DNA from 2 places in the Marinococcus sp. LNSP9103-4 genome. Region 1 is predicted to be linked to the other one. Evidence: riboswitches for the same ligand, from Rfam matches in the RefSeq annotation. Region 1 holds a riboswitch; the other holds the start of a gene.
What was found. A riboswitch is a leader RNA that binds a small molecule or an ion and turns the genes downstream of it on or off. The one in region 1 is predicted to bind S-adenosylmethionine.
Positions count from the first base shown of each region.

Region 2: it holds a riboswitch for S-adenosylmethionine, as region 1 does, so the genes downstream of both, metK (methionine adenosyltransferase) here and ACTRXG_RS13865 (methionine ABC transporter ATP-binding protein) in region 1, are expected to answer to the same signal.

Region 1 covers NZ_JBQLIA010000024.1:307-5,589, forward strand. The annotation lists gene ACTRXG_RS13855 (arsenate reductase family protein) at 322-681, shown strand; gene gcvH (glycine cleavage system protein GcvH) at 712-1,095, shown strand; SAM riboswitch class I at 1,252-1,357, shown strand; gene ACTRXG_RS13865 (methionine ABC transporter ATP-binding protein) at 1,515-2,534, shown strand; gene ACTRXG_RS13870 (methionine ABC transporter permease) at 2,542-3,195, shown strand; gene ACTRXG_RS13875 (MetQ/NlpA family ABC transporter substrate-binding protein) at 3,222-4,058, shown strand; gene sufC (Fe-S cluster assembly ATPase SufC) at 4,460-5,248, shown strand; gene sufD (Fe-S cluster assembly protein SufD) at 5,274-5,283, shown strand, end outside.
Region 2 covers NZ_JBQLIA010000017.1:10,025-15,307, forward strand. The annotation lists gene putP (sodium/proline symporter PutP) at 14-1,495, shown strand; gene metK (methionine adenosyltransferase) at 1,546-2,760, opposite strand; SAM riboswitch class I at 2,911-3,018, opposite strand; gene ACTRXG_RS11625 (thiol-disulfide oxidoreductase DCC family protein) at 3,066-3,461, opposite strand; gene pckA (phosphoenolpyruvate carboxykinase (ATP)) at 3,641-5,224, shown strand.

The DNA.
Region 1 (5,283 bases):
GCAGGAAAAGTTCTAACCCGGATATGATACGTATTGGAGGCATATTAAAAAAATTTACTTTTTTTAAGCGGTAACATAATCCTTGGGTCACTTAGTATATATTCGTATACTTCCTGATTTGCCGGGAGTTTCCGAATGGGGATTATCCTTCTGAACAGCATCGGTGAAAATATGAACAGCTTCCTTTGCTTTTAAATTCATCTCTTCATTTAATTAGGCGTTAAAGGCTTCTTCCGGCATTGAAAAGCAAAATGAAACTTTCCAACGAGGAGGGTTTCCGCTACAATAAGAGGGAAGAAAGCGTGTGGAGGAGGCCTGGCATTGGCACTTACTTTTTACGGGTATCCCCCGTGCAGTACATGCCGCAAAGCAAAAAAGTGGCTGGAAGCAGAGAATATTTCTTTTGACGAGTATCATATTGTGGAACATCCGCCCTCGAAAAAAGAATTAAAGGCATGGAAGGACCGGGAAAGACTTGAGTGGAAGCAGTTCTTTAACACAAGTGGGAAGAAGTACCGGGAAATGGACCTGAAAACCCGGCTGCCGGAAGCATCTGAAGAAGAGATTCTGGAATGGCTCGCTTCTGACGGAATGCTTTTAAAAAGGCCTATTGTGACAGACGGCGAGAGTGTTACCCTTGGGTTTAAGGAACCAGTTTTTGAGGAAAAGTGGAAAGCGTAATAGTATTCATTTGAAGGAGGATGATTGTGTATGAGTGTACCAGATGAACTTTTATATTCAGAAGAACATGAATGGGTGAAAAAAGAAGATGGCCGTCTTCGCGTCGGTGTGACAGATTTTGCCCAGTCCGAGCTTGGCGATATTGTATTCGTGGAACTTCCGGAAGTAGGAGATGAACTCGAGGCCGGAGAGCCATTTGGAAGTGTAGAATCTGTTAAAACGGTCTCAGAGCTTTACGCCCCGGTTACAGGAAAGGTCGTAGAAATTAATGAAGACCTGGATGATTCTCCTGAGTTTGTCAACGAATCTCCGTATGAAAAAGCCTGGATGATTGTGGTAGAACCCTCCAATGAAAGTGAATTGGATGACCTGATGTCACCAGCTCAGTATTCGGACATGGTAAGTGACGATTAATACTGATTTACATAGGAGCTGGCCTCTTGGGAGGCAGCTCCTTTTTATAAGCAGCTGTTTTCGAGCCTTGCAGGGACAGGAACTAAAAGGTTGACGCTTACAGGCAAAGGTGCTATTATCAGTAGCATCGTCAAATATGAACGGATAATCATCGTTCACTTATCAAGAGAGGTGGAGGGGCTGGCCCTGTGAAACCCGGCAACCAGTCTGCATAAGCAGACATGGTGCCAATTCCTGCAGGCAAACGTCTGCAAGATGAGTGGAAAGGATTCTTTAAAACCTTTCTGCTCGTGTGCAGAAGGGTTTTTTCTTTATGGTCCGGTATGGAAAAGAATCATTGCCGGAATCATGACGATTTAAAACATACTAATTACATCGTTTTAATAAAGATAAAGAAAAGCGATGAAGGAGAGAGCGGTATGATCGAATTAAAAGGTTTATCCAAAGCCTTTCAGACAAAAACACAAACCGTCACCGCCGTAGATAACGTCAGCCTTTCTATTGATGAAGGAGAAATTTTCGGCATTATCGGCTACAGCGGCGCAGGCAAAAGTACGCTTGTGAGGCTGTTAAATAAGCTCGAAACCGCCACCAACGGTGAAGTAACCATTGAAGGGGAAAGCATCACTTCCCTGAAGGGGCAGTCTCTGCGCAGCGCCCGCCAGGAAATTGGCATGGTGTTTCAGCATTTTAATCTGCTGTGGTCCCGGACGGTAGCAGAAAACATTGCGTTTCCGCTCGAAATTGCAAAACAGTCAAAACAGGAACGGGCGAGACGGGTGCAGGAGCTGGTGAACCTTGTCGGCCTCGAAGGCCGGGAGGACTCGTACCCTTCCCAGCTGAGCGGGGGGCAGAAGCAGCGGGTCGGAATTGCAAGAGCCCTTGCAAATAATCCGAAGGTGCTGCTGTGCGATGAAGCGACCTCGGCGCTGGATCCGAAAACAACAGATTCTATTCTTGCTCTGCTCACAGACATTAATAAAAAGCTGGGGCTTACCATTGTCCTGATCACGCACGAAATGCACGTGATCCGTAAAATTTGTCACCGGGTGGCAGTAATGGAAAACGGCAAAGTCGTGGAAGAAGGGCCTGTACTTCAGGTATTCCGGAACCCGAAGGAATATATGACTAAAGAATTTGTTCGTCAGATTACGGAGCCGGAGGAAGACGCGTCGGAAATCGTATTCAATGAAGAAGAAACCGGCACAGTTGTGCAGCTGAAATTTTTGGAAAACAAGGCAGAGCAGCCGTTCATTTCCAAAGTCATTCGCCAGTTTGATGTGGACGTAAATATTATTCAGGGGAAAATTTCCCAGACGCAGCGCGGCAGCTACGGTTCCCTGTTTATCCGCATCAAAGGCAGTAGTGAAGAAATAGACAAAGCGCTGAACTACCTCCGCGAGGAAGAAATAGAAGCAGAGGTGATGGAGCGTGCTTAACACATGGATGGAAGAAATTAATTGGGAAAACATGTGGGTTGCTACGTGGGAAACCATCTATATGAGTCTGATTGCGGTAGCAGCCACATTTTTACTTGGGACAATACTCGGAGTTCTGCTGTATTTAACAGATAAAGGGAACATGTGGGAAAACAAGCCGGTGCACACAGTGACAGCAGCGATCGTTAATATTTTCCGCTCTATTCCATTTATTATCCTGATCATTCTGCTTATTCCGTTTACAACCTTCCTGCTTGGTACGATGCTGGGCCCGAGTGCAGCACTGCCGGCACTGATTATCGGCGCAGCTCCGTTTTACGCACGCCTGGTGGAAATTGGACTTAGAGAAGTGGACAAGGGCGTTATTGAAGCCTCTCAGGCAATGGGAGCGAGCCAGTGGCAGATCATTCAAAAAGTGCTTCTGCCGGAAGCGCTGCCGTCCTTAATCTCCGGCATCACCGTAACTGGTATTACGCTGGTCAGCTATACTGCCATGGCCGGTGTTGTAGGCGGCGGAGGCCTCGGGAACCTTGCCTATCAGGAAGGGTTTCAGCGCAGCAATAATGAAGTGGTATTTGTTGCTACAGTGCTGATTCTTGTTATTGTCTTCATTCTGCAGTGGTTCGGCGATATTTGGACGAGACAGATAGATAAACGATAATTATTATATTAATGGGGGAATTTTTCATGAAAAAAACACTACTTGGCGTTTCACTACTTTCTACGGCAGTACTGGCAGCCTGCGGCTCAGATTCAGAGTCAGGCGGCGGTTCCGAAGAAGAAACACAGACACTTACGGTAGGTGCTACAAGCGTCCCGCACGCAGAAATTTTGGAGTTTGCCGAAGACCAGCTGTCGGAAGAAAATGTGGAGCTTGAAATCGAAACATTCAATGACTATATTGTTCCAAACGAAGCGCTTGCTTCGGAAGAAATTGATGCAAACTATTTTCAGCATATCCCTTATCTTGAAGATCAGATGGAAGAAAATGAAGAGTTTGACTTCGTCAATATGGGCGGCATTCATATCGAGCCAATCGGTGTTTATTCCCAGGAGTATGACAGCCTTGATGCCCTTCCGGACGGAGCAGAAATAATTATGAGTAACTCGGTTGCAGACCACGGCCGGATTCTGCAGATGCTTGAGCAGGAAGGCGTCCTCACGCTTGAAGAAGGCGCCGGCGTTGAAGCCACAGTGGATGATATTGCCGAAAATCCGAAAGACCTGCAGTTCCAGGCGGACATTGACGCGGCTACGCTTCCTCAGGTGTACAATAACGGCGAAGGGGATGCAGTATTCATCAATTCCAACTATGCAATTGATGCAGAGCTGACCCCTCAGGAGGATGCCATTGCGCTTGAAAGTCCGGAAGATAATCCGTATGTGAATGTGATAGCAGCCCGGGCAGAGGATGAAGACAATGAAACAATTCAGACGCTTGTAGAAGTGCTGCAGTCGGATGAAACCCAGGAATTTATTGAAGAAGAATATGACGGAGCCGTCATTCCGGCAGAGCAGGAATAGCGGTCAGGCCGGACTCGTTTAATGAGTCCGGTTTTTTGCATTGGGTGAAAAATAGAAGAGAATCTTCATTGAAAAAGTTTTTCCTTTTTTACTTCTCGGTGACGTTTGGTATACTGTAAGAGTGAATGAAGAAAAGCATTGAATAGGGAGGGTCGTTCCTGCAAATGGTTTGTATAGGTGCCCTCCTTTTTGTATGAACGCTTTTATTGAGAATGAAGAGGATGTATTCTCATTTATTTCCCGTTGGTTTTTTTGCCATATAGTAGCAAAAAAATGAAATATATCGGGAGAGAAAGCGAGTTTGCTTGAAGTCAGTTTACATTTGTTATAAAATAATAATTATAATAAATAGAGAAAAAACAGCGGTTTCCGCTTGATTCCAAAATATGGAGGTATGCAAAATGGCAACGCCGAACTTGAAAATTGAGAATTTGCACGTGGAAATTGAAGGTACTGAAATCATCAAAGGTTTCGATCTGGAAATGAACGGCGGAGAAATTCACGCAATCATGGGACCAAACGGAACGGGTAAATCCACCCTTGCTTCTGCAGTAATGGGTCACCCGAAGTATGAAATCACCAAAGGGACTATCACTCTTGACGGAGAAGACGTCCTCGACATGGAAGTTGACGAGCGTGCAAGAGCAGGCCTGTTCCTCGCCATGCAGTATCCTAGTGAAGTGAGCGGTGTAACAAACTCTGACTTCATGCGTTCGGCCATTAACGCTAAGCGCGGAGAAGGAAACGAAATCCAGCTGATGAAATTTATCCGCCAGATGGACGAAAAAATGAACATGCTTGAAATTGACGAATCGTTCTCCCAGCGTTACTTAAACGAAGGGTTCTCCGGCGGTGAGAAAAAGCGTAACGAAATTCTTCAGCTTCTCATGATGGAACCAAAAATCGCCATCCTGGACGAAATCGACTCCGGGCTTGATATCGATGCTCTCAAAGTCGTTTCCAAAGGCGTAAATGACATGAAAAGCCCGGATTTTGGCGCCTTAATCATCACTCACTATCAGCGTCTCTTGAACTACATTACTCCGGATAAAGTACACGTTATGATGCAGGGACGCATCGTAAAATCCGGCGGCGCCGAATTAGCTCAGCGTCTCGAAAGCGAAGGCTATGAGTGGATTAAGGAAGAACTCGGCATTGAAAACGAACGCGTTGGGGAACCACAGGAATAATTTTAACAGCAGGGGAGGCGAAATAATGTCTATAG
Region 2 (5,283 bases), on a different contig from region 1:
GGAGAGCACCTAAATGGATATTTCTGTACCAACAATTGTGACATTTATCGTTTACCTTATTGTAATGCTTAGCATTGGTTTTTTATTCTACAAGCTGACCAATAACCTCTCGGATTACGTTTTAGGCGGACGAAAATTGAACGGACCCGTAGCTGCGCTCAGTGCCGGTGCGTCTGACATGAGCAGCTGGCTTCTGCTCGGCCTGCCAGGGGCCATGTATCTCGGCGGGATGAGTGAGATATGGCTGCCGATCGGCCTTACCATTGGAGCTTATTTGAACTGGCAGTTTCAGGCGAGAAGACTCCGCAGGTATACAATCATCGCCAACGATTCAATTACGATACCCGACTTTCTTGAAAACCGCTTCCACGATAAAACAAAAGCACTGCGGATTGTTTCGGCATTATTTATACTTATTTTCTTTACTTTTTATACCTCTTCCGGACTGGTCGGGGGCGCCACCCTGTTTGTGAGTTCGTTCGGCCTTTCCTATCAGGCAGCTCTTTGGATCGGCGGCGCTGTTATTATTACGTATACGTTCCTCGGTGGATTTATGGCCGTCAGCTGGACTGACTTTATCCAGGGCATTCTGATGTTTCTGGCGCTCGTTGCTGTTCCGATCGCTGCCGTTATAGAAATTGGTGGATGGGGAAATTCTGTCCAGACCGTGGCATCCATTAATCCGGATGCGTTAAGTGCCTTTACGAATGTGAGTGTTATTTCTGTGGTCTCCCTGCTTGCCTGGGGGCTCGGGTACTTCGGCCAGCCGCATATCATTACGAGGTTTATGGCGATACGTTCCGAAAAAGAAATTCCGATGGCCCGGTTTGTAGGTATGAGCTGGATGGTTATTTCTCTTCTCGGTGCTATTTTTACAGGATTTATCGGTATTGCTTACTTCTCCGGCAACGCCCAGCTCGGAGAAGGGAATCAGGAAACCGTCTTTATTCTGTTTACCCAGGTACTTTTTAATCCGTGGGTGTCCGGCGTTCTTCTCGCAGCCATTCTAGCTGCTATTATGAGCACGGTGGACTCCCAGCTGCTTGTATCCTCCAGTGCCCTTGCGGAAGACTTTTATAAAGGGATGCTCCGCCCCAAAGCTTCTGACCGCGAGCTCGTCTGGGTCGGCCGGATTGGCGTTATCGTCATCGCCCTCGTCGCCCTGCTGCTCGCCTCCAACCCGGGAAGCACGGTACTTGAACTTGTAAGCTACGCATGGGCCGGGTTCGGCGCAGTATTCGGGCCTGCAATGCTTTTCTCCTTATTCTGGCGCCGGACGAGCATGTGGGGTGTGCTTGCCGGGATGATCGCCGGCGGCACCACCGTCATTATCTGGGTTCAGCTTTCCGGAGGATTGTTTGATCTCTACGAAATTGTGCCAGGCTTCTTGATCAACGTCTTAATCATCATTGCCGTCAGCCTGCTTGGGCCGAAGCCTTCAGACAAAATTCAAACTGAATTTGATTCTGTCGGCACGTATACGGAGAAAAACTGAGCAAAAAATACCCGCTTCCTGATATAGACAGGAGCGGGTATTTATTATATTTATTGCTGTTTTTCGGTGAATGCCTGTTCCTGAAGCGCTGCCGCTTTGTCCGTGCGTTCCCAGGGCAGATCAACGTCATGACGTCCAAAGTGCCCGTAAGCGGCTGTCTGCCTGTAAATCGGCCGGCGGAGATCAAGCATTTTGATGATGCCTGCCGGCCGGAGGTCAAAGTTTTCATTGGCAAGCTTTACGAGCACCTCTTCTGATACTTTTCCCGTACCAAATGTAGCGATTGAAATGGAGACAGGCTGAGCTACTCCGATCGCATACGCCAGCTGAACCTCGCATTTATCTGCAAGACCTGCTGCAATAATATTTTTGGCTACATACCGGGCTGCATACGAGGCGGAACGGTCGACCTTTGTCGGGTCTTTACCGGAAAACGCACCGCCGCCGTGACGAGCATAGCCTCCGTACGTATCAACAATGATTTTTCTTCCGGTAAGGCCGGCGTCCCCCTGCGGTCCGCCAATAACAAAGCGGCCGGTCGGGTTTATGAAATAGTTGGTTTTAGCGTCGAGAAGCTCTGCCGGCACTACCGGCTCGATAACGTATTTGTGCATATCCTCTTCAATCTGTGCAAGCGTTACGTCATCCGAATGCTGGGTAGAAATAACGATCGTTTCCACCCGGAGCGGCTTCCCGTCGTCTCCGTATTCCACGGTAACCTGCGTTTTTCCATCCGGACGCAGATACGAAAGATTGCCGTCCTTCCGGACTTTTGTTAACTGACTTGCTAGCTTGTGCGCAAGCGAGATCGGCAACGGCATGAGTTCATCGGTTTCATTATCTGCATACCCAAACATCAAGCCCTGGTCCCCCGCTCCGATCGATTCCAGTTCATCCTCGGTCATCGATCCTTCACGGGTTTCAAGCGCCTCATCAACGCCCTGGGCAATGTCGGCCGACTGCTCATCTATAGACGTCAAAACCGAGCACGTTTCGTAATCGAAGCCATATTTTGCCCGTGTATAACCGATGTCTTTCAAAGTTTCCCTGGCAATTTTAGGAATATCCACGTATGTAGATGTCGATATTTCTCCTGCCACTAATACGAGACCAGTATTTACTACTGTTTCCGCTGCCACCCGGGCATTCGGATCATCCTTTAAAATTGCATCCAAAATCGCGTCGGAAATCTGATCACACACCTTGTCCGGGTGTCCTTCTGTAACAGATTCCGACGTAAATAAACGTCGTCCAATTGTAGACACGCTGCTGCCTCCTTTTTAACTGCCTGCTACGGTTGTACTCTCCCATTCTTCGGGTAGACGAAAAGAAAACGGCAGTAGGCCGTTGTGTACAAGAAAAGCCCCTTGTCCCAAAAATTGAGGGAAAAGGGGCTGTCAGTTCAGCTTTTTCGCCTCTTATCTTTCAAGGCATCTGTCTGCCTCTCCAGGTTAGCACCTTTCCGTTACCGGATGGTTGCTGGGCTTCTCAGGGACTGTCCCTCCACCTGCTCAGGATAAGAGTATCCGTTCGTACAAAATCTTAACGCAAACCCTATTTGATGTCAAACCTAGTGCCCTCCGCGCTGGCACGTTTTGTCATCGCAAAGGAAATGAAACCACTGATACCGATTTACAGAAACAGTATGATACAGCTTGCGGCCAAGCGTTTCTACTCCCGGCAGTAAAAATACTGCCTTCAGCGGCTTCAAAGCCGGAATAGTATAACATAATTTTTTCACCGTATAATAACCAGCGTATACGTACGTATTATCCTCTACACTGTGCATCTGCTCTTCAAGCGGCTCTCCCTTGAGCATCGGGTACTTTTCAAATAAATCCTCATCATATATAGGCTTCCATTTCACCCTGTTCGTCTTATCTATCGCCGAGAGATAAGTATGGAATCTGGTGCATAACGGACAATCACTATCATAGAATACAATAAATTCCGGTTGTTGTTCCATAGTTGTTCCCCTTTCATTGCTTTCCTACATCTTTTCCCTCTTAGTCCTAAAAATATTCATGAACTTTTTTAACGAATAAGTATGTACTATTAAACCAAATGTGTTACACTATTTTATATTCTATCCATCATTCATGATGAATAAATCCAACTTCCCCCTCATTAAAGGAGTGATTGTTTATGAAGCCGCCGTTCGCTTCCAAACCCGAAACAAATCTATTGAATGAAGCGCACGTCCAATGGAATCTCTCTGTCCCTGCGCTTGTGAAGCGCTCGCTGGCTCTGCAGGAGGGCTCACTTACAGCAGAAGGTGCTCTTGCCGTGAAAACAGGCAAATACACCGGACGGTCTCCAAAAGATAAATATATTGTCGATGAGCCCGGCAGTTCTCCTTATATTGACTGGGGAAACGTAAACCAACCAATGTCCGAAGAAGTGTTTGAACGGCTTTATAAAAAAGTGACGGCTCATTTGAACAGCCGGAATGAAGTATTTGCAAGCGACGCCCTGGCCGGAGCTGACCCCGACTACCAGCTTCCTGTCCGGGTCATCACCTCCTGCGCCTGGCATCAATTGTTCGCCCGGCAGCTGTTTATCCGACCAGACGGAAGAGAAAATCCTTCTGCTCCGCCCTTTACGCTCATAGCTGCACCGGAATGCAAAGCAAATCCTGAGACAGACGGCACCTCGTCGGAAACATTTATCGTCATCAGTTTTGCGCAGCGCACAATTTTAATCGGCGGCACAGAATACGCCGGAGAAATGAAAAAATCAATCTTTTCTGTCATGAACTACCTGCTTCCTGAACAAAACGTACTGCCGATGCACTGCTCGGCAAACATCGGCAGTGATGGCGCAAGCGCTTTGTTTTTCGGTCTTTCCGGCACCGGAAAAACAACCCTTTCCGCAGATCCTTCCCGGCTTTTGGTCGGCGACGATGAACACGGATGGTCCGAAAACGGTATTTTTAATATCGAAGGCGGATGCTACGCAAAATGCTCGAACCTGTCCAAACAGAAAGAACCACAGATCTGGAACGCTATCCGTTTTGGCGCTGTACTTGAAAACGTTGGGATAGACGATGCCAGTGGAAAAGTTGACTACACGGATACTCAGATCACGGAAAACACAAGGGCGGCTTATCCGATTGAACATGTCGATGGGATTGTTCCCTCCGGCACAGCCGGTCATCCTTCGGCGATCATTTTTTTAACTGCAGATGCATTCGGCGTTCTTCCGCCAATCAGCAGATTGACGAAGGAGCAGGCCATGTACCATTTCCTCAGCGGCTACACAAGCAAGCTCGCCGGCACGGAAAGAGGCGTCACTTCTCCCGAAGCAACCTTTTCCACCTGCTTTGGGGCACCGTTTCTTCCACGGCAGGCTTCTGTCTATGCAGAAATGCTCGGTGAAAAAATTGATGAACACAATGTGCCTGTCTTTTTGGTGAACACCGGATGGAGCGGCGGCGGTTACGGAGTCGGCAGCCGCATGGATCTTTCATACACCCGGGCTATGGTGCAGGCAGCCCTCAACGGAGAGCTGACTGATACAGCCACGGTCGAGGATCCTATTTTCGGACTGCATATCCCTGAGTCCTGCCCCGGAGTTCCCGAAGATATGCTTCAGCCGAAAAAAATGTGGGCAGAAGCCGGCGACTATGAGGTTCAGGCCCGCATGCTTGCCCGCAAGTTTGCGGAAAATTTCAAGCGGTTTTACGACGTGCCTGCTTCTATCGCAGACGCGGGACCAACCCAGTTGTAGGAGCTATTTTTCATCGGCGTCAGGAAGATGCAATACGTCAAAAAGGAACCGGTGCCTGT